Regions from separate parts of the Brachybacterium vulturis genome, predicted to be linked through region 1. Evidence: riboswitches for the same ligand, from Rfam matches in the RefSeq annotation. Region 1 holds a riboswitch; each other region holds the start of a gene.
What was found. A riboswitch is a leader RNA that binds a small molecule or an ion and turns the genes downstream of it on or off. The one in region 1 is predicted to bind thiamine pyrophosphate.
Positions count from the first base shown of each region.

Region 2: another riboswitch for thiamine pyrophosphate. It lies ahead of CFK38_RS13615 (ECF transporter S component); the one in region 1 lies ahead of thiO (glycine oxidase ThiO).
Region 3: another riboswitch for thiamine pyrophosphate. It lies ahead of CFK38_RS07120 (ECF transporter S component); the one in region 1 lies ahead of thiO (glycine oxidase ThiO).

Region 1 is NZ_CP023563.1:397,922-404,853, reverse strand. It holds gene CFK38_RS01785 (ThiF family adenylyltransferase) at 23-1,225, opposite strand; gene CFK38_RS01780 (thiazole synthase) at 1,222-2,028, opposite strand; gene thiS (sulfur carrier protein ThiS) at 2,032-2,274, opposite strand; gene thiO (glycine oxidase ThiO) at 2,271-3,434, opposite strand; TPP riboswitch at 3,427-3,530, opposite strand; TPP riboswitch at 3,649-3,740, shown strand; gene CFK38_RS01765 (3-oxoacyl-ACP reductase) at 3,935-4,738, shown strand; gene CFK38_RS01760 (LLM class flavin-dependent oxidoreductase) at 4,738-6,048, shown strand; gene CFK38_RS01755 (hypothetical protein) at 6,156-6,749, shown strand; gene CFK38_RS01750 (RES family NAD+ phosphorylase) at 6,746-6,932, shown strand, end outside.
Region 2 is NZ_CP023563.1:3,021,986-3,028,917, reverse strand. It holds gene CFK38_RS13620 (ATP-binding cassette domain-containing protein) at 1-1,669, opposite strand, end outside; gene CFK38_RS13615 (ECF transporter S component) at 1,776-2,357, opposite strand; TPP riboswitch at 2,401-2,506, opposite strand; gene CFK38_RS13610 (hypothetical protein) at 2,529-3,095, opposite strand; gene CFK38_RS13605 (M13 family metallopeptidase) at 3,092-5,128, opposite strand; gene CFK38_RS13600 (hypothetical protein) at 5,164-5,958, opposite strand; gene CFK38_RS13595 (ADP-ribosylglycohydrolase family protein) at 6,040-6,932, shown strand, end outside.
Region 3 is NZ_CP023563.1:1,581,731-1,588,662, forward strand. It holds gene CFK38_RS07100 (response regulator) at 1-149, opposite strand, end outside; gene CFK38_RS17565 (sensor histidine kinase) at 139-1,446, opposite strand; gene CFK38_RS07110 (MBL fold metallo-hydrolase) at 1,762-2,487, shown strand; gene CFK38_RS07115 (protein-L-isoaspartate O-methyltransferase family protein) at 2,523-3,125, shown strand; TPP riboswitch at 3,194-3,302, shown strand; gene CFK38_RS07120 (ECF transporter S component) at 3,341-4,045, shown strand; gene CFK38_RS07125 (ATP-binding cassette domain-containing protein) at 4,035-6,416, shown strand; gene CFK38_RS07130 (phosphoribosylaminoimidazolesuccinocarboxamide synthase) at 6,464-6,932, opposite strand, start outside.

The DNA.
Region 1 (6,932 bases):
GCCGCGGCCCGCCCCCGGGCAGTCACCGCGGGCGTCCCGGAGTGGTCCCCGGCGGCGTCGGCGCCGTCCAGGCCGCGTAGCCGCCGTCGAGGTGCCTCACTCGGCCCTCGCGTCCCTTCCATGCGGGTCGCAGGCGTTCCAGTGCGGTGGCGGAGCGGGTCCCGGCCTGGCAGTACAGCACGATCTCGCCCCCGCCTCGTCCCGTGGGAAGTGCGTGCTCGCCGTGCTCGAGGATCTGCGTCAGCGGGAGCGGGATCGCGCCCTCGATCATCCCGGCGGCATGCTCCCAGTCCTCGCGCACGTCGATGAGCGTGACGTCGGCTCCCGAGGCGAGAAGCGACCGCAGTGCGGGCACGTCGAGCGTCTCGCTCGCAGCGGGCACGCCGGATCGGCATGAGGGGTCGGCGGCGGCCGGCACCTCCACCCGGGTGGACCTCGTGCGGTGCGGGTCCGGTACGAGCCGCAGGGTTCGGGAGGTGCTGGTGGCCTCGTCCCAGAGCAGCAGCCTGCCGACCAGCGGTGCACCGGTGCCGGTGACCAGCTGGATCACCTGCGCCCCCATGATCATCCCGAGCAGGCCCGGCAGCGTGCCGAGCACTCCGCCTTCCGCGCAGGAGGGCACCTCGCCCGGGGCCGGGGGCTCGGGGAAGACGTCGCGGTAGTGGGCGCCGCGTCCCGGCCAGAACACGCTGACCTGCCCTTGGCCTCGCAGCACAGCGGCCCAGACCACCGGCACCCCGGTGATCTCGCTGGCGTCGGCGACGGCATAGCGGGTGGCGAAGTTGTCGCTGCCGTCGAGCACCAGGTCATAGTTCTCGACGAGGCCGGTGACCGTTTCGGGGGTGAGCCGCTCGGGATGAGTGCGCACCCGGACCTCGGGGTTGAGGGCGTGGACGGCTGCGGCCGCGGAGGCCGTCTTGGGCGATCCGATGGCCGGGGTGGTGTGGATGACCTGGCGGTGCAGATTGGAGGTGTCGACGAGGTCGTCGTCGACGATCCCGAGAGTGCCGATACCGGCCCCGGCGAGGTACTGCAGCGCCGGGGAGCCGAGCCCTCCCGCGCCGACCACCAGGACCGAGGCCGCGCGCAGGCGTCGCTGTCCGAGGGTGCCGATCTGCGGCAGCGTGATCTGGCGGCGGTAGCGCTGCAGCTGCTCCGGCGCCAGCTCCGGGCCCGGGGCGACCAGCGGCGGCAGGGACTGCGCGGCCGGGGCGGTGGCGTTCATGCAAAGTCTCCTCGGGGGCGATCGGTCGTGATGCGACCTTCGTGGCTCGAGGAGGCCAGCGCCAGGCTCCGGCGCGGGATCCGGCCGGCGCCCGCCGCGAGATGGCCCGCCTGGACGGCGTGGGCCATCGCGCGGGCCATGGCCTCGGGGTCGCGTGCGCGTGTGATGGCACTCGCGGCGAGCACCGCGTCACAGCCGAGCTCCATCGCCAGCGCGGCATCGGAGGCCGTGCCAATCCCGGCATCGAGCACGACCGGCACCGAGGCCCGGGAGGTGATCATCTCGATGTTGTGGGGGTTCAGCACTCCGAGGCCGGTGCCGATCGGAGCTCCCAGCGGCATCACCGCGGCCGCGCCGACGTCCTGGAGGCGCTGCGCCAGGACCGGGTCGTCCGTGGTGTACGGCAGCACGGTGAAACCGCGATCGACGAGCATGGCGGTGGCCTCGACGAGCTCGACACCATCGGGAAGCAGGGTGTCCTCATCCGCGATGACCTCGAGCTTCACCCAGTCCGTCTCGAGGGCCTGACGACCCAGCTCCGCCGTCAGCACGGCGTCGCGGGCGCTGAAGCAGCCGGCGGTGTTGGGCAGGGTGCGGATCCCCAGGCGGCGGATCATCGTGAACACGGAGTCCCGCGTCGTCGGGGAGAAGCGGCGCAGGGCGACCGTGGTCATCGCGGTGCCGGAGGCGAGCAGGGCACGCTCCAGCGCCGCCAGGTCCGTGATGCCACCGGTGCCCATGACCAGGCGGGAGGTCAGGGTCTCCCCGGCGATGACGAGATCTGTCTCGGGCAGGTCGGCCATGGGTCATCCTCCTTGGACGGCGGTGACGAGCTCGTACCGGGCATCGGGGGTGAGCGGGGTGTGGGCCCAGCTGCTGCGCGGCAGGACGGCCTCGTCGACGGCGATGGCCACGCCGAGCGGGGTGCCGTCGCACGCTCGCCCGTCGTCGCCGACAGCGCGACCGAGGCGGTCGGCCACCAGGTCGCGGACCGTGACGGCGTCGGGCAGGTCAAGGTTCTCGCCGTTGACGTGGACGACGATGCTCATGAGGCCTCCTGGAGTGGGGACGTGGTGGTGAAACGGGCTGGATCGACGGCTGCGAGCTCCCCGGCCATCTCCGCGGGCGGCGGCGCCCCGGGGTCGGCCTCGAGGAGATCGGCGGTGCGAGCCGCCGCCCAGGCCGAGAGCAGGATGCCGTGGCGGTGATAGCCGGTCGAGACGATCACGTCCGGGTGTCCCGGCACCGGTCCCAGCAGCGGGAGGTCATCCGGGGTGCCGGGACGGGCGCGAGCGGTCACCTCGCGCAGTTCGGTGTCCCGGATCGCGGGAAGGATCTCGGCCGCATCCTGCAGCAGAGTCAGCACGCCGCCGGCCGATGCGCCGGTCATGGCGTCCTCACGGCTGGTGGCTCCGAGCACGAGGCCGCCGTCGCGCGGCACCAGGTAGAGGGGACGACCGCGGACCAGGGCTCGGACCGTGTGGTCCAGCAGGTTGTCCTCCCCGGGCAGCAGGGCGGAGTCGGGGACGTGCAGGCGCAGGATGTCACCGTGGACCGGTCGCAGCGACAGGTCGAGCACCCGATGGGGTCCGTCGATCGCGGAGGTGCCGAGGCCGGCAGTGAGAACGATCCGGTCGGCGTCGATCTCGTCGGTGGAGGCGACGCGGCTGCCGGTCGTGAGGGGGACGGGCGGCCCGTCGCCCGGTCGGCCCGGGCCGGTCAGGGCATCGAGGACGGCGGCGACCAGGGTGCGGGGGTCCACCTGGTGGTCACGGGGGACGAGCATCGCGCCGGCCACGTGCCGGGCCAGCGTCGGGGCGCGGCCACGCAGCTGCGCGGAGGTGAGCTCCTCGACCTCGGCACCCGCCGCGCACTGCTCCTGCGCGAGAAGCCGCAGGGCCTCGAGGTCGGACCGGTCGCGGCCGACGACGAGGGTCGGAGTATCGCGGTAGCCCAGCGGCTTCTCGGTGCGCAGGCCGAGCTCGGCGGCCAGCGCGCGGTGGTGGCTCGCGGCCTTCCTCATCAGAGGCCCCAGCGAGTGCTGGCCGAACTGGACCTCGCTGGTGGGGGCGAGCATCCCGGCCGCCGCATGGGTGGCCTGCTCGGCCACGCCGATGGAACGGATCTCGACCCGGTGACCGCGGCGTCTCAGCTCCAGTGCGGTGAGCAGTCCGATGATCCCGGCGCCGACGACGGCGATGTGCTGCATGAGCGGTCCTCCTGACGGCGGCATGACCCGCATCCAGTGCTGGTGGTCGGCACGAGGCCCTCTCAGCCCGACGATCGGGCTCCCACGGAACCGGGCCAGCCTACCCGCAGCGGAACGCGCCGCGCACCGGGGCGGAGACCGCTCCCTCCGCACGACCGCTGCGGCTGCTGAAACGGGACGCGCCGCCCCGCCGCCGCGGCCATGGGTATAGTCGACGACCGACACGGGGTGCCCGACAGGGCTGAGAACACACCCGGTGAACCTGATCGAGTTCGTACTCGCGGAGGAATGTCGTCGATGAACTGCTGCGCGCTGGCCACACCCGCGCCGACGCCACGTGCCATGACGCTCCCGCGCCCACCGTCCTCGAGAACGGGATCAGAGCCGACCCCCGTCGATCCGCCCCTCCACCCGAGGAGCGCTCTCCCTCCCCTGCCCGGATGCCGGTCCCGCCGGCATCCCGGGGGCTCGCATCCCGTCATCGAAAGGACGAACCACCCATGACCACCCCCTCCTCCGCACCCGCGCCGTCCCAGAGCATCCCCGCCCTCGCCGACCAGGTCGTCCTGGTCACCGGCGGCGCCCGCGGCCTCGGCCGCGCGATCACCGAAGCCCTGCTGCGTGAAGGCGCTCGCGTCGTCATCAACCACCTCACCAGCGCGGACGCCGCCCGGGACCTCGCAGCCCCCCACCCCGGCCGAGCGGTCGCGGTGCGCGCCGACGTCAGGGACCGCAGCGAGGTGGAGGCGCTGTTCGAGGCGGCCCAGGCCGAGTTCGACGCCCCCATCAGCACGGTCGTGAACAATGCGCTCAGCGGCTTCTCGTTCGACGGGGACGCGAGGGCGAAGGCGCACGAGATCGACTACGACGCCTTCTCGGCCCAGTTCTCGAGCGCCGTGCAGGGGGCGCTGAACACCATCCAGGCAGCGCTGCCGGGCTTCGACCGGGCGGGCTCGGGCCGCGTCATCAACATCGGGACCAACCTCTTCCAGCATCCGGTGGTGCCCTACCACGACTACACCGCGGCCAAGGCGGCGCTGCTGTCGCTGACCCGCACCTTCGCCGCCGATCTCGGCCCGCGCGGCGTCACGGTGAACATGCTCAGCGGCGGCCTGCTGCGCACCACCGACGCGAGCTCCGCGACACCCGAGGCCGTCTTCGACGCGATCGCCGCGAGCACCCCGCTGCAGTCGGTGACCACGCCCACCGAGTTCGCCGATGCCGTGCTGTTCTTCGCCTCGCCCTGGTCGCGGGCGATCACCGGGCAGAACCTCGTCGTCGACGGCGGGCTGGTGAAGGACTGATGCCGGCACCCGCTCGCCGCCACGTGCGGCTGAACCTGTTCGCGCACGCGGTCGGTCACCACGGTGCGGCCTGGCGCGCGCCCGGCTCCGCGGTGTTGCGCCTGGGCGACATCACCTACTGGGAGGAGCTCGCGCAGATCGCCGAGCGCGGCCGGCTCGATGCGATCTTCCTCGCCGACGGCCAGTCGATCGCCCCCGCCGGGGCCGAGCGCGGGCCGACGTGGTTCCTGGAGCCGATCACGGTGCTCACGGCGCTGGCGCGTGCCACCGAGCGGATCGGCCTGGTCACCACGGTCTCGAGCACCTTCTGGGATCCGTTCCATGCGGCCCGCCTGCTCGCCAGCCTCGATCACATCTCCCACGGCCGGGCCGGGATCAACGTGGTCACCTCGATGACCGACGCGGAGGCCCGCAACCACGGCATGGCCGCGCTGCCCGCCCATGAGGAGCGGTACGCCACGGCGGAGGAGTTCCTCCGGGTGCTCCACGGCCTGTGGGACTCGTGGCCGCGCGAGAGCATCCGCGCCGATCCGGGCGGCGTCTACGTCGACCCCTCCATGCTCCGTCCGCTGGAGCATCATGGTGACTCCTTCGCGGTCGACGGCCCGCTGAACGTGCCGACGCCGCCGCAGGGGCGCCCGGTGCTGTTCCAGGCCGGGGCCTCGGAGCCGGGGCGCGACCTCGCCGCCCGCTGGGCCGAGGGGATCTACGCGGTGGCCTGGGACCTCGAATCGGCGCACGCCTACCGCACGGACGTCCGTGCCCGCGCCGCCGCGCTGGGCCGTGATCCGGATCTGATCGCGGTCATGCCGGGGCTGGTCACCTACGTCGGCTCGACCGAGGAGGAGGTCCGGCGCCTGCAGGCGGACCTCCATTCCCGCCTCCCCGTCGAGCACTCCCTCCGCCAGCTCGCGTTCTTCGTGGGCCAGGACACCTCGGGGTGGGAGCTGGATGCTCCCGTCCCGCCGCTGCCGCCGCTGGAGGAGTTCACCGGCCCGAAGGGGCGCTACGCCACGGTGCTGCGGATCATCCGCACCGCACGGCCGACGGTGCGCGAGCTGCTGGGCTTCCTCGCAGCCGGCGGGGGACATGCCACGGTCATCGGCACCCCGGAGACGGTGGCCGACGAGATCGAGCGCTGGGTCGATGCGGGCGCGGCCGACGGCTTCAACCTCATGCCGCCCACCCTCCCGGGAGGGATCGAGGACTTCGTCGACCAGGTCGTGCCGGTGCTGCAGGAGCGCGGCAGGTTCCGGCGCGAGTACGCCGGGAGCACCCTGCGCGAACACCTGGGTCTGCCGCGGCCGTAGGCGGGCGCGGCCGGCGCGGAGCATCCTCGATACGCCAGGAGTCCCACCACGAACCGGACCCCTGACGACCATCGCGTTACGGAACGTTACGGTGTAACGTTATGTGCATGAGCGGCGCGACCCACGAGTACACGGCCCGTCTCGAGGGCGCATTGGAGCGGCGCGGCAACCCGCTGACCGTCGATGCGCTCCTGGACATCCTGCGCGAGGCCAGCGAGTCCACCTCCGAGGCGCTCTCCGCGGGGGAGCGATCCTTCCTGCTGGAGACCACGGACCTCACCGAGGAGGATCTCGCTCCGCAGGCCCGCGCGGCGTCTCAGAACCAGGTGGCCCGGGATCGTGCGGCAGCGGAGGAGCAGGCATGGGCCGCGTCGCTGACGACAGCCGAGGTGGCGGAGCGACTGGGCCGCAAGGATGCGAGCATCCGCCGCTCGAAGGCGGTCGGAGACCTCTATGCCCTGCCCTCGGGCGGCGGGCGCACCACCCGTTTCCCTGCTTGGCAGTTCGAGGGAGAGCAGGTGGTCCCGGGGCTCCGAGAGGTCGTGCCCGCCTTCCCCGGACACCTCCACCCGCTGTCGATCCAGCGCTTCATGACGACACCGCACGACGAACTCGACGCGCGCTCCCCGGCGCAATGGTTGCTCCGGGGAGGCCCCGTGGATGTCGTCGTCGCCCTGGTCGACGAACTCGGTTTTGAATGAGCACAGCGTCGGCGAAGAATCCTCGGCGTCCGGCGGTCCCTCTCGCGCTGTTCCCGGACGCCGTCACCCGATACGACGGACCCCTGTGGCGGATCCATACGGTGGCCGGGAGGCATCCGTCGGCGTGGGACGAGCTGCGGTGGAACGGCCCGCTGCGCAGCAAGGGGTGGGACCCGCAGCCGG
Region 2 (6,932 bases), 1.2 Mb from region 1:
GCAGGCGCAGTCGCTGCCCCAGCGCGTCACCGAGCGCGGTGGCCTCCACACTGCCCAGCGCCAGCACCCCGGGGGCCACGAAGGCCGTGATCCGGGCGGCCTCCTTGAGCCCCAGCAGCCACGCCTGGGTCGACAGCGGTGGGGCATCGCCCAGCAGGGCCGTGGTCCAGGCGAGTCCCGCCGCCGAGAGCAGGATCGGGAGCAGCCGCAGGGCGCCGCCGCGCAGCGTCCGCACCGCCAGCGGCGCCAGCAGCACCGTCGGGAGCAGGGCGAGCAGTCCGCCCTGCCAGGTCTGGACGGCGAAGGAGCCGATCGCGGCGAGGATCCCGATCAGGGACAGGGTCAGCGGGTTCAGGGCGTCGGCCGGGATCCGGCGGCGCGGGGCAGGAGGCGGTCCGGCGGGATCCGGGGCCGGCAGCTCGAACCGGTCGGCGGCGGCCGCGATCAGCTCGGGGTCGTGGGTGGCGACCAGCACGGCGCAGCCGCGATCCGCGGCGTCGGCGAGCAGCGCCTGCACATCCCGGCGCCGCCGGGCGTCCAGGCCGACGGTGGGCTCGTCCAGCACCAGCAGGTCCGGGGACTGGGCGAGGGCGGCGGCGGTCGCGAGTCGGCGCTGCTCCCCGCCGGAGAGGCGGTGCGGGTGGGCACCGGCGAGGTGCGCCAGACCGGCGCGCTCCAGCAGCTGAGCGGCGAGCTCGGGATCGGTGGCCCAGGGGGAGGCGCTCAGCTCCGCCCGCACGGTGGTGGCGACGAAGGAATGCTCGGGGTTCTGGGGGACCGCCGCGATCCGTGCGGGCTCCGGCCGCTGGACCTCGCCGGTCGCAGGGGCGTCCGCGTCGAGCAGGGTGCCCAGCACGGTGGTCTTCCCCGCCCCGGAGGGGCCGGTGAGCACGCTGAGGCGACCGGCGCGCACCTCGAGGTCCAGGGGAGAGGTCAGCCCGCGGGCGGGGACGGTGACGCCGCACAGCGAGGCGACGACCGGCCCCGCCCCGGCTGATCGCGCCCCGGCTGATCGCGCAGCGCGCGTCTCCTCGGGGGCCAGCACCCCGATCTCCTGCAGCAGCTCGCGCTGCTCGCGCAGCACATCGCTCGGCGCCCCGTCGGCGAGGATCTGCGCCTGCTCGCCGAGCACCACCAACCGGTCCACATGAGCCAGCCAGGGCCCCAGCCGGTGCTCGGCGACGACCAGTCCGGCTCCGTCGGCGGCGGCGAGGATCGCCTCGCGCACCAGCTCGGCGGTCTCGGGGTCGAGCATGCTGGTGGGTTCGTCCAGCAGCAGCAGCTCGGGGCCCAGGGCCAGGCTGCCGGCCAGCGCGATGCGCTGCTGCTGCCCGCCGGAGACCTCGAGCGGCCCCCGCTCGGGATCCAGCCCCACCTGCGCCGCTGCGAGGGCCGCGGCCACCCGCTCATGGATCTCCGGCCGGGGCAGCGCGGCGTTCTCGGGCCCGAAGGCGACATCGCGGAAGACCGTCGCGGCGACCAGTGCATGGGAGGGGTTCTGCAGCAGCAGCCCGGCCTCCCCGGGCCGGGACGGCGGGGACAGCAGACCGGTGCCCTCGCCGGACTCCTCGTCCAGCAGCCCGGCGAGGGCACGCAGCACGGTCGACTTCCCGCTGCCGCTGGCACCCGCCAGCAGCACCCGCTGCTCGGCCGGGATCGTCAGGTCCAGCGAGGCGATCGTCGGCCGGGAGCGCGTCAGGGGTCGCCAGCTCAGACCGGTCAGCTGCCGACCGGTCGTGGCGGGGGAGCGGGGGAGGGCGATCGCGGCCGCCTGCTCAGGCCTCGGCGACCCGGGCGTGCTCGCGGCCGGCGGCGAGGGCGTCCACCGCGCCGGTGGAGACCAGCGCCCGGGTCGCCGCCCAGCCGAGCCCGCCGCACAGCAGCGCCCCGGAGAGCACGAAGCAGGCGAGCATCACGCCGGAGAAGGCCCAGCTCATCTCCTGGTAGTAGGCGAACTTCTCCCATCCCCACTCCAGCAGCGCGGCGAGCACGCCGCCCAGCACGGCGACCGGCAGGGTGAAGCGCCGGTAGCGGGTCAGCAGGAACGCGAGCTCGACGCCGCCGCCCTGCATCAGACCGGAGATCGCGGTGCCCCAGCCCCACTGGCTGCCCAGCAGCATCGAGAGCACGGCGGCGATCATCCCGGCCAGCAGGGCGGCACCGGGCTTGCGCACGATGAGCCCCGCGAGCATCGCCGGCAGGAACCAGATCCCGGCCAGCAGGCCCTCGGCGGGCTTGAACGCCGCGGTGAGCGGCCCGATCAGCGTGTACAGCTGGCCGTAGCCCAGGTACGCGACGCCGAAGGCGGCGCCGATCAGAACGGTGACCAGCAGGTCCACGGTGCGGAAACGAGTCATCACTTCTCCTTCCCTCTGGAAGGGGCGCGGGCACCGGCGGCGCTCCACGGATATCCCGACTCCCTACGCCGGTGTGAGCCGGATCAGGTTCGAGGGTCTGCGCAGGATGCGCACTCTCAGCACCTCGCGGTGCTCCCCTGTCAGTGGATGACGAGAGGTGAGTCTACCCGCTCAGCGCCGGGCGCGGATCGCCTGGTCGACGGCGGCCGCCGTGGCCTGCGGGTCCTCGGGGGAGAGGATGTAGTGGGTGGAGCCGCGGCCGATGATCTCGACCATCGTCCCCGACCGGGTGACCAGCATCCGGTAGGGCTGCTGGACCTGATCGAGGGTGAAGATCTTCCGCGACCCGACGGGGGTCAGCTCCGCGGGCTGCGGGGTCGTCGCCCGGCTGCGACGCCATCCATAGCCGCCGAGGGTCACGCCCACCCGCGAGCGCGGCAGCTCGCGCAGCTGGACGGTGCGGAAGTCCGCCAGCGGCCAGGGCTTGCGGGGCAGGAACCCTCCGAGGCTCACCGTCAGCCCGTGCTCGTCCACGATGAAGCGGGTCCACTGCCCCATCCAGGTCCACACCGCGAGGCCCAGGAACAGCACCGCCACCAGCAGGACGCCCGTCGGCGTGGAGCGCTGAGCCATCAGCATCGCGAGCACGGCCCCGGCCACCAGCGTGATCGCGATGCGGGTCCAGCCGATGGAGGAGGGCCGCGTGCGGCCCACGTAGAACGGGGGCTCGGGCCTCACCAGATGCTCACCCTCTCCTCGGGGGCGCGGTACATCGCATCACCCTCACGGACGTCGAAGGCGGTGTGGAACTCCTCGAGGTGGCCGGCGACCGTGTTGCAGCGGAACTCCATCGGGGCATGGGGATCCACCGCCAGACGGCGGATCGCCTCCTGGGTGCGATTCTTCCCGCGCCACACGGTGGCCCAGGACCAGAACACCCGCTGCAGGCCGGTGAAGCCGTCGATCTCGGTCTCCACCTCGGTGGCGTCGCGGCTGGCCAGGTAGGCCTTCACCCCGATGGACAGCCCGCCCAGGTCGCCGATGTTCTCACCGATGGTCAGCGCACCGTTGACGCGGTGGGCGTCATCGAGCTCCCGGGGGGAGAGTGCCGAGTACTGGGTGATGAGCTGCGCGGCCCGCGCGTCGAAGGACTCGCGGTCCTCGGGCGTCCACCAGGAGCGCAGGTTGCCGTCGCCGTCGTACTTCGAGCCCTGGTCGTCGAAGCCGTGGCCCACCTCGTGCCCGATCACCGCGCCGATCCCCCCGAAGTTCACGGCGTCGTCGGCCTCGGCGTCGAAGAACGGCGGCTGCAGGATCGCGGCGGGGAAGACGATCTCGTTGGCGCCGGGGTTGTAGTAGGCGTTGACCGTCTGCGGGGTCATGTGCCACTCGGTCTCGTCGATCGGCCCTCCCACCTTGGCGAACTCGTAGGCGGCCTCGAAACGGCGGGATGCGCGGGCGCTGGCGACCAGGTCGCCGGGGACGATCTCGAGGCCGTCGTACTCGCGCCACCGCTCGGGGTAGCCGATCTTCGGGGTGAACTTCTCGAGCTTGGCCAGTGCCTTCTGGCGGGTGGCCGGGGTCATCCACGGCAGGTCCTCGATGGAGTCGCGGTAGGCATCCATCAGCGCGTCGACCAGCTCGGTCATGCGCTCCTTGTGGGAGGCCGGGAAGTGGCGGGCGACGTACTCGCGGCCCACGGCGAATCCGACGGCACCCTCGACGAAGGCGACGGCGCGCTTCCACCGCTCCCGCAGCTCCTCAGCCCCCGAGAGGATCTTCCCGGAGAAGGCGAAGTCCTCGTCGACCAGGGCTGCCGGGCCGTAGGGGGCGTAGGAGGAGACGGCGTGGACGGCCAGCCACGAGCGCAGCACCGCGAGGTCCTCCCCGGCCAGCAGCTCGGCGGCGGCGGCGACGAACTCGGGCTGACCGATCGAGATCACCTCGAGGACCGGGGCCGGAGCGCCGGTGCCCTCGAGATAGGCGTCCCAGGGGAAGGCGGGAGCCAGCTCACCGCGCTGCGCGGCGTCCATCGGGTTGTAGGACTTCTCCCGGTCGCGCAGTCGCACCACGTCCAGGTGGCACGCGGCCAGCCGGGTCTCGAAGTCCATCACGGCGGCGGCGAGGTCCTCGGCGCTCCCGGCGATCAGCCCGTCGCGTCCGGGGAGCGCGGCGAGGCGGGCGAGGTTCGCGAGGTGCCGGGCGTAGGCCGTGCGGATCTCGGCGTAGCGCTCCTCGCGATAGTAGGACTCGTCCGGCAGGCCCAGCCCGCCCTGGTGGATCTTCACCTGGTAGCTCGTCGAGTCCATGTCGTCCGTCCAGACATAGGCCAGCAGCGCGGAGGCGCCCGAGTCCGGGGCGGCCATGGCACGCACGATCCCCTCGAGATCCGTGGTGGCGGTGACGGTGCCCAGCAGGTCCTCGAGCACGGCGAGGCCGGCCCGCTCGATCGCCTCGGTGTCCAGGAACATCCGGTACAGGGCGCCCACCCGCGCATGGTCGGTGGCGGGGACCCTGTCACCGCGCGGATCGCGGGTCTCCTCATCGGCCGCGGCCTCCTCGACGATCTCCCGCACCCGCTCCTCGGAGAGGTCGCGCAGGGCGTGGAAGGCGCCATCGCTCGAGCGGTCCGCGGGCATCTCGTGCTCGCGCAGCCACCGGCCGTTGACGTGACCGAAGAGGTCGTCCTGGAGGCGGACGGAGGTATCGACCTGGTCGAGGGAGAGTCCGGAGCGGCGGGCGGGCGTGGAGGGGGCGGGGGCAGTGGTCATCATTGGCTCCTGCGGGGTGGGGCGGACGGGAAGGATCAGAGGGCGAGCAGCCCGAAGGCGGCGAGCGCCAGGGTGAGCAGCCCCAGGCCCACGGGTACATAGGCCCAGGGGCTGCGGGAGCGCTCGGCCGGCGAGCGGCGGTGCAGCACCAGCGTGGAGAGCCCCACGCCGATTGAGAGCACGATCGTGCCGATCGCCAGCACCGGCGAGAGGATCACCAGCACCGTGGCACCGACCTGGAACATCACGGTGCCGGCCACGTCGAGCAGGCGCATCAGCACGGTGGAGCGGGCGCCGATCCGGTGCGCCAGCATCGTGGAGATCGCCTCCTTCGACCACTCCCCGGGACGGGCGATCCGCTGCCGGGTGGTGATGGTCTGGGCGGTGGCGAGGATCAGCCAGACCAGCGCGCAGCCGGCACCGACCCAGATGCCGAGCTCCGGGCGGACGTCCGCCGGCCACAGCAGGATCGCCATCAGCACCGCCGCGACCCGCAGCAGCTCCTCGACCGCGCTGCGCACCGCCAGCAGGCCCGGGTTCACGGCCAGCTGGGTGCGGGTGCGAGCCACGAACAGGCTGGTGGCCACCAACGAGATCAGCTGCGCGGCACCCAGCCCGATGCCCAGCAGCAGCGGGACCGGGGTGAGCGGCGCGAAGGGCAGGATCGCCAGCACCAGGACGAGCGCCAGCACGGGGATCAGCAGTGCCTGGATCGACAGGCCCTTGACGAGGTCCCGGACCAGGTCCGCGCCGGTGGGCGGATGGTCGTGGCCGGTGTGGTCGTGGGGGTCGTCGAAGTGCGGTGCGGAGGCCGCGGGGGTGTCGGTCATGGGGCTCCTTCTGGGTCCTCACCAGGGTACCGGGGCCGGACCGTGTGCAGTCCGCTGCCACCGGTGTGGAACCATGGGCGCGTGACGACGGATGCCATGAACTCCCCCTCGGAGGGCCTTTCTCCGGCCCAGCGCCAGCGTGCCGTCGGCACCGTCGTGGCAGCGGCGGCAGGAGATGCACTGGGTGCCCCCTACGAGTTCCAGCCGCCGGTGCCCGCTTCCGAGGACATCGACATGATCGGGGGCGGGGTCCTCGATTGGCAGCCGGGGGAGTGGACCGACGACACCGCGATGGCGATCGTGGTGCTGGAGGCGTCCCTCGCCGCCTCCGACGGGCATGACCTGCGGGTCGAGACGGCGCAGGACCACATCACACGGGAGTGGTACTCGTGGTCGCTGGGCACCCCGGACATCGGCACGCTCACCTCGCAGGTGGTCCGCACCGCGGCGGAGCTGGCCCGGGAGGACGGTCATTACGCGCCGCGGGCGAAGGATTTCCGGAGCGCCGCGGCCACCGCCCATGAGCAGCTTCCGGCCTCCGCGGGCAACGGGTCGCTGATGCGGGTGCACGTGACCGTGCTGCCGTACCTGCTGTCCCCAGTGGAGGACGCGGTCGAGGCGATCACCGCGGTGTGCCGCTTGACACACGTGCATCCCGACACGATCGAGGCGAACGTCCTGTGGGGACTGGCCGTGCGCCACGCCGTCCGCACCGGCGAGATCGATGTGCGGGTGGGGCTTCAGCGGCTTCCCGCCGACCGCCGCGCGGTGTGGCTCGAACGGATCGAGGAGGCGGAGCTCTCGACGCCGGTGATGTTCCGCCGCAACGGCTGGGTGGTCGGTGCCTTCCAGGCCGCCTGGGCGGCGATCGCCGGCGTCAGCCCGATCCCGGAGGGCAAGTTCGCCCAGCGGGATGCGCTCGGCGCGGCACTGCGGTCGGCGGTGCGCGCCGGCTACGACACCGACACGATCGC
Region 3 (6,932 bases), 1.2 Mb from region 1:
AGCAGGTGCTCGACCGCCTCGACCGCCTCGTCACCGGTGCCGGCCTCCGCCACCACCTGGTGACCGGCGGTCTCCAGCACGGCCCGCACCCCGGAGCGGAACAGCGGATGGTCATCGGCCAGGACGACGCGCAGGGGGTCACCGGGCACGGGGCACCTCCGGGTGGCCGGGGACCGACGGCATCGCGGCGGCGCCGTCGCCCTGGTGGCCGGTCCCGCCACTCGGGCCGTCCTCCGGGGCGACCGGCAGCGAGGCCCGCAGCGTGGTCCCCCCGCCGCGGGAGGAGCGGAGGTGCAGAGCGCCGCCCTCCGCCTCGAGCCGGGACCGCATCCCCACCAGCCCGTACCCGGCGGTGGGCAGACCGGTATCGACACCGATGCCGTCGTCGGCGACCTCGAGCAGCGCCACGGCGTCCTCCCGGGTGAGGTGGATGCGCACGGTCGCGGCCTCGGCATGCCGCTCGATGTTGCGCAGGGCCTCCTGGAGGGTCCGCAGCAGCACCACCTCGGCACGGGTGGCGACCGGGGACCAGCCCGACGCGTCCACGCGGGTGCGCACGCCGGTGCGCTCCTCGAGGTCCGCGGCCAGCCGGTCCAGACCGGCCGCGAGATCCAGCGGCGGCTGGGTGCGGGCGATCAGCGCACGGGCCTGGGCCAGACCCTCGCGCGAGACCTCCTCGATCTGGGCCAGCAGCGCCGAGGGGACGGCGTCGGCGCGGCCTGCGGCGTCGGTCTGTCGGGCGGCCTGGGAGAGCATCGTGATCGAGGTGAAGGACTGGGCGAGGGTGTCGTGGATCTCGGCGGCGAAGCGGCTCGCCTCCTCGTCCGCCCCGCGCCGGTGCTCGAGAGCGAGCAGCTCGGTGCGGGTGTCCTCGAGGCGGGCCACGGTGGCGGCCAGCTGCTCGGCCAGCTCCCGGCGCTCGTGGGAGAGCAGCTCGGTCTGCCAGATCCAGGAGGCCATGAGGATGGAGAACAGGGCGCTGCCGAGGCCGACGGCGAGCACCACCGCCACGCCGGCCGGGCCGCGGTCCAGCCCGTCGGGCAGCAGCACCAGGGTCATCCCGGTCGCCAGCAGCAGGGTCGCCACCAGTCCCGTGCGATAGCTGGACAGCAGCACCCACATCAGCATGAAGGCCGCGAACAGGTGTATCCCCTGGTGCGAGAACGCCAGCAGGGCCAGGGCGATCGCGCCGAGCAGGATGCCGCTCACCGCGCCCGCGCCGAGCAGGCCGCGCAGCACCACCGCCCAGTGAGCGGCGGCGTAGACCACGAGCCAGAGCAGCACCAGCAGCGTCGGGACCGGGCCGGGCCCGGCCACCAGCCCCAGCAGCGTGGTCCCGGCGACCACCAGGTGCAGGGGCCAGTTCGTGGCCCAGCTCCGCGGGGAGACGTCGGGAACGTCGAGATTGCCGCCGGCGATGAAGGTGCGCGTCTCAGCCGGTCTCATGAGGGCTCCACGCCCCCCACAGTAGTGCCGCCGGAGCCTGGATCGGCAGGTCGGTGGCAGAGGGGCGGCGGCAGTGCGGTGCGGGTGCTGGTCATCCCCCGAGTCTGGTGATGGTGCGCCGGGACCGACACCGTCGAGCGGCCCTCCCGCCCTCCACCGATCGGTGGAGGGCGCGGGGCCCGGGGACGGCGGCACCGGGCCGTGACCCGCCGTCCGCCGGCTGCGGATCGCGCCTCCGGACCGCTCGGCCCTGGCACGGAGCCGTCCGCGGCGATATGTTCGAGGCACACCTGACCTCGCCCCCGGGAGGACCCGATGAAGATCCGCCACCTCGTCCACTCCTGCCTGCTCGTGGAGATCGCCGGGCGGCGCCTGCTGGTGGATCCCGGAGGCTTCAGCGCGGATGCCGTGCGCGGCCTGGACGCTGAGCTGCTGTCGGGCCTGGACGCGGTGCTGATCACGCACCAGCATCCCGACCACCTCGACCGGGCGCTGCTCGAGGAGGTGCTGGACCGGGCCGAGGGCGCCGAGGTGATCGCCGAGCCGGAGACGGCTGCGCTGCTCGCCGAGCCCGCAAGCGATGCCGCCGCGGTCCCCGCGCGGCGCCTGCTGGCCCTCGCCGCCGGTGACGTGCACGAGCTGCCCGCGGCCCCGGGGGAGCAGGCGGTGCGCCTCGAGGCCGTCGGCGGCCGGCACGCGATCATCCATCCGGACATCCCCCGGGTGGGGAACTCGGGCCTGGTGCTCTCCGCCGGGGACGGTCCCCGTCTCGGCATCACCGGTGATTCGCTCGAACCGGTCCCGCAGTTCCGCGGCATCGAGGTGCTCGCCTTCGCGGTGGTCGCTCCCTGGTCGAAGATCGGCGAGACCATCGACTTCCTGCGGGCCGTCGGCCCGGTGCTCGCACTGCCGGTGCACGAGGCGATCGCCTCCGACGTCGGCCGCCCGATCTTCCTGCGCCAGTCCACGTCCCTCGCCCCGGAGGGCACCGAGGTGCGCGACTGGCCGGCCGACGGGGTCATCGAGGTCGGCGCCGACTGAGCACGCCGGGCAGAGGACATCAGGAGGGGAGCGAGATGCAGGAGCTGTGGGGCAGGGCGAGGCCCGCCGACCGGGTCGCCCGGGCGATGCGGGCGGTGCCGCGGGCCCGTTTCCTCCCGGCCTCGCTCCGTCATCGGGCGGGGGAGGACGCCCCGCTGCCGATCGGCGAGGGGCAGACCAATTCGCAGCCCACCACCGTGGAGAACATGCTCCGCCTGCTCGATGTGCGCGAGGGGCACCGGGTGCTCGACCTGGGAGCCGGCTCCGGCTGGACCACCGCCCTGCTCGCCCATCTCGTCGGCCCCACCGGGACCGTGCTCGGGCTCGAACGCCAGGAGAGCCTGCTGGGCCCGGCCCGCGCCGCGCTCGCCGAGACCGTGCCCGAGGGCCGGGCGCGGATCCGCACCGCCCGGCGCGGCGTGCTCGGCGCCCCCGAGGACGCTCCCTTCGATCGCATCCTCGTCTCCGCCGGAGCCGAGCAGCTGCCGCCGGCGCTGCCCGCGCAGCTGGGCGAGGGCGGGATCCTGGTCATCCCCGTCGCGCAGCAGCTGCGACGGATCGCCCGCCGCGGGGACGCACTGGAGGAGACCGTCCACGGGGCCTACCTCTTCGTGCCCCTCATCGAGGACCGGCCGTGAGCCGAGCCGGGCACGGGAGGGTCCGCCGCCTGGACGCCGTGCACGGGAGGGGACGCTCCGGTTAGGGTGGCCCCGTGCACGGGAGTCCGGTAGGCCGGGCTGAGAGGGAGTTCTCGAACTCCGACCGTAGAACCTGATCCGGATCATGCCGGCGCAGGGAGCTCCGCCGAGCGAATGTCGCTGCGCGCCCGTGCCCGTCTGGAAAGGCACGGACCGTGATCCCAGCTTCTCGTGATGCCTCCGCACCCACCGCTGCTCCTGCCGTCGATCCCGGCGGCCCGCCGCCCGCTGCGAGCCCGGACCCCGATCCCACGGCCGCCCGCTCCCGACTCGGTCTGCGCGAGATCGTGCTGGTCGTCGTGCTCGGCGTGCTGTTCGGATTCCTGTACTGGGTGTTCGTGCAGGCCTGGAGCTGGCTGGCGATCGCGATGGGCCCCGCCGGCGACGTCGCCCAGCACCTGATCTTCGGCTCCTGGCTGCTGGTGGCGCCGATCGCGATCGCCATCGTCCGCCGACCCGGCGTGGGCATCCTCGCCGAGATGCTCGCCGGGACCATCGAAGTGGTGTTCCTGGGCAGCCCCGTCGGGCCGCTGCTGGTGCTCTCGGCCGCGCTGCAGGGGCTCGGCAGCGAGCTGCCCTTCGCCCTGACCCGCTACCGCCGCTTCGGCTGGGGCGTGTTCGCCGCCTCGGGCGCGCTCGGCGCGGGCCTGGTGTTCTTCTGGTCCGCGTACCGGCTGGGCTGGTACGGGCAGGACCTGCTCACGCTGCGGCTGGGCATGCAGGTGCTCTCCGGGATCGTCCTCGGCGGGCTGCTGGCCCGCGTGATCGTCCGTGCGCTGGAGCGCACCGGGGTGCTGGCGAACTTCGCGATCGGTGCGTCGGCGCAGGCCGACGGGATCCCGCAGCGCCGTGTCCGCTGAGCGGGGAACGGTCCGGGACGCGTCGCGCCCGGTCGAGGCCGCCGCGTCCGCCGCGTCCGCCGCGCCCGCCGAGCTCGTCGTCGAGGCGAGGGACCTCGAGGTGGTGCTGCCCTCGGGCGCCGGCGTCGGCCCTTGGACCGGGACCCTGCGGGCCGGGGAGCAGGTGCTGCTGCTGGGACCCAGCGGCTGCGGCAAGTCCACGCTGCTGCGTGCGCTCGCCGGTGCGATCCCCGCCCACCAGCGGGGCCGGGTCACCGGGACGCTGCGGGTGGGCGACATCGATCCGATCGCCGGCGGCGTCCTCGCCACCTCCGCGGCCGTCGGATTCCTCGGGCAGGATCCGGCCGACGGGGTCTGCCTGCCGCAGGTGGCCGACGACGTCGCGCTCCCGCTCGAGAGCCGCTGCCTCCCGCCTGCGCAGATCGGACAGCGCGTGCACCATGCTCTGGCCGAGGCCGGGATCGACGAGCTGAGCGAGCGCAGCGCCGCGACGCTGTCCGGCGGGCAGCTGCAACGGGCAGGGCTCGCCGCGGCCGTGGTGGGCCGGCCCCGCCTGCTGCTGCTGGACGAACCGACCGCGATGCTCGACGCCGACGGGGTGGCCGCGGTGCGCGAGGCCGTCACGGCCGCCGCCGGCGGCGAGGTCGCGGTGCTGCTGGTCGAGCACCGGCTCGACGACTGGGCGGGGGAGCGCGGGGTGGCGGGGCTGCCGCCGCGCACCATCGCGTTGGACGCCTCCGGACGGGTGCTCGCCGACGGGCCGACCGGGGACGTCCTCGCCCGTCACGGCGCCACCCTGCGTGAGGCCGGATGCTGGCTGCCGCGCGAGCTCGAGCAGCAGCTGGAGGGCGCGGCGGAGCCGGGTCCGGAGCGGGGGACGAGCCCCGCCCCGGGCCCGGCCCCGGGACCCGCGACGGAGCCGCTGCTGACCGTGCGGGGCGCGGATCTCGGCCCTCGGAGCCGTCCTGTCCTGACCGGGGTCGACCTCACCGTGCGCTCCGGGCAGCTGCTCGCCGTCGTCGGCCGCAACGGTGCCGGCAAGTCGACCCTGCTGGGGGCGCTGTCCCGGCTGGACCCGCCGCGTCGCGGTGAGGTGGAGGGGGCCGCGGCGGGCCTCGTGTTCCAGCGGCCCGAAGCCCAGTTCGTGGCCGACACCGTGGGTGGGGAGCTCGCGGCCTCCGGGGCGGAGACCGCACAGGTCGCGGCGATGCTCACCCGGCTCGGGCTCGACGAGCAGCGGGAGGCGAGCCCCTTCGCGCTCTCCGGCGGTCAGCAGCGTCGTCTCTCCCTCGGTGCGATGCTGCTCGCCGAGCGGCCGGTGCTGCTGGCGGACGAGCCCGGCTACGGCCTGGATCGGGCCGCCGCGGGCACCGTCCTCCAGCAGCTGCGGGAGGCGGCCGATGCCGGGCAGGGGGTGGTCATCGCCACCCATGACCTGCGCACCGTGGAAGCGGCCGATGCGGTGGCCGTGATCGCCGATGGCCGGCTGCACGGGCCGATGCCGCCCGCGGCCCTGCTGCAGGACGAGGCGCTGCTGCAGCGCGCCGGGCTCGTCGCGGGAGGGCCGGCTGCGGACGAGCCGCCGGCCGCGGCGGAGCCCCCGCCGGCCGCGGACCCTGCCGCGAGGACCCGCCCCCGGGGATGGCTCGCCCGGCGCAATCCCACCGTGCTGCTGGCCCTGCTGACCGGGCTGAGCATCGTGTGCATCGCGCTGACCGAGCCGGCCCCGCTGCTGGTGCTGTACGCCCTGCTCGGCGTCGGCGTGATGGTCGGCTGCCGCCGCGGACCGCTCGCCCTGCTGCGTGCCCAGCTGCCCTTCGTGGTGTTCGCGAGCGGGATCTTCCTGGTCAACGTGGTCAGCCGTCCCGGGCACGAACCCTGGCCCGAGCTGCCGATCCGGATCACCGAGGAGGGGATCGTGCTGGGCGCGGCGCTGGCGCTGCGGGCGCTGGTGATCGGGCTCGGCGCCCTCACCGTCCTGTGGGCCACCGAGCCGCGGACCACGATGGTGAGCCTGCAGCAGCATGCGCGCCTGCCCGCCCGGTTCGCCTACGCGCTGCTGGCCGGGCACCGGCTGCTGGAGGAGCTGCCGCGCCGGTGGGAGACGCTCACCCGCGCTCATCGGGTACGGCTGCCGCTGACCGCCGAGGGGACCGTGGCCCGGCTGCGGCCCCGTCACCTGCTGCGCTGCGCTTTCGGCCTGCTGGTCGATGCGGTGCGCAGCGCCGAGCGGATCGCCTTCGCGCTCGAGTCACGAGGCCTCGGCGAGGGGGAGCGGACCCTCTGGCGGCCGGTCCCGCTGGGTCGGGGGGATGCGCTGCTGGCGGGCGGGATCGCGGCGGTGGTCATCGCCGTACTGCTCCTGGTATGAGGGGGCCACCGGGCGGAACGGCATCGCCGCCCGCCCGGTGGCCCGGCTCAGAAGTCCTGGCCGGTGAGACGCTCGTACGCCTCGACGTAGCGCTGCCGGGTCTGGGCGACCACCTCGGCCGGCAGCGCGGGCGGTGCGTCGGTGGAGCCCTTGGACCAGCCGGAGGCCGGGGAGGTCAGCCAGTCCCGCACGAACTGCTTGTCCAGGCTGGGCGGGGTGCGACCCGGGGTGAAGGTCTCCGCGGACCAGAACCGGCTGGAGTCCGGGGTGAGCAGCTCGTCGCCGAGCATCAGGGTGCCGTCGATCCGGGAGTGGCCGAACTCGAGCTTGGTATCGGCGAGGATGATGCCCCGCTCATCGGCGATCCGCCGGGCCCGCTCGAACACCGCCAGGGTGAGGGACTCCAGCTGCTCGGTGAGACCCTCGCCCAGCAGCTCCCGGGCCTGGGCGACGGTGATGTTCTCGTCGTGCTCCCCGGGCGCGGCCTTCGTCGAGGGCGTGAAGATCGCAGGCTCC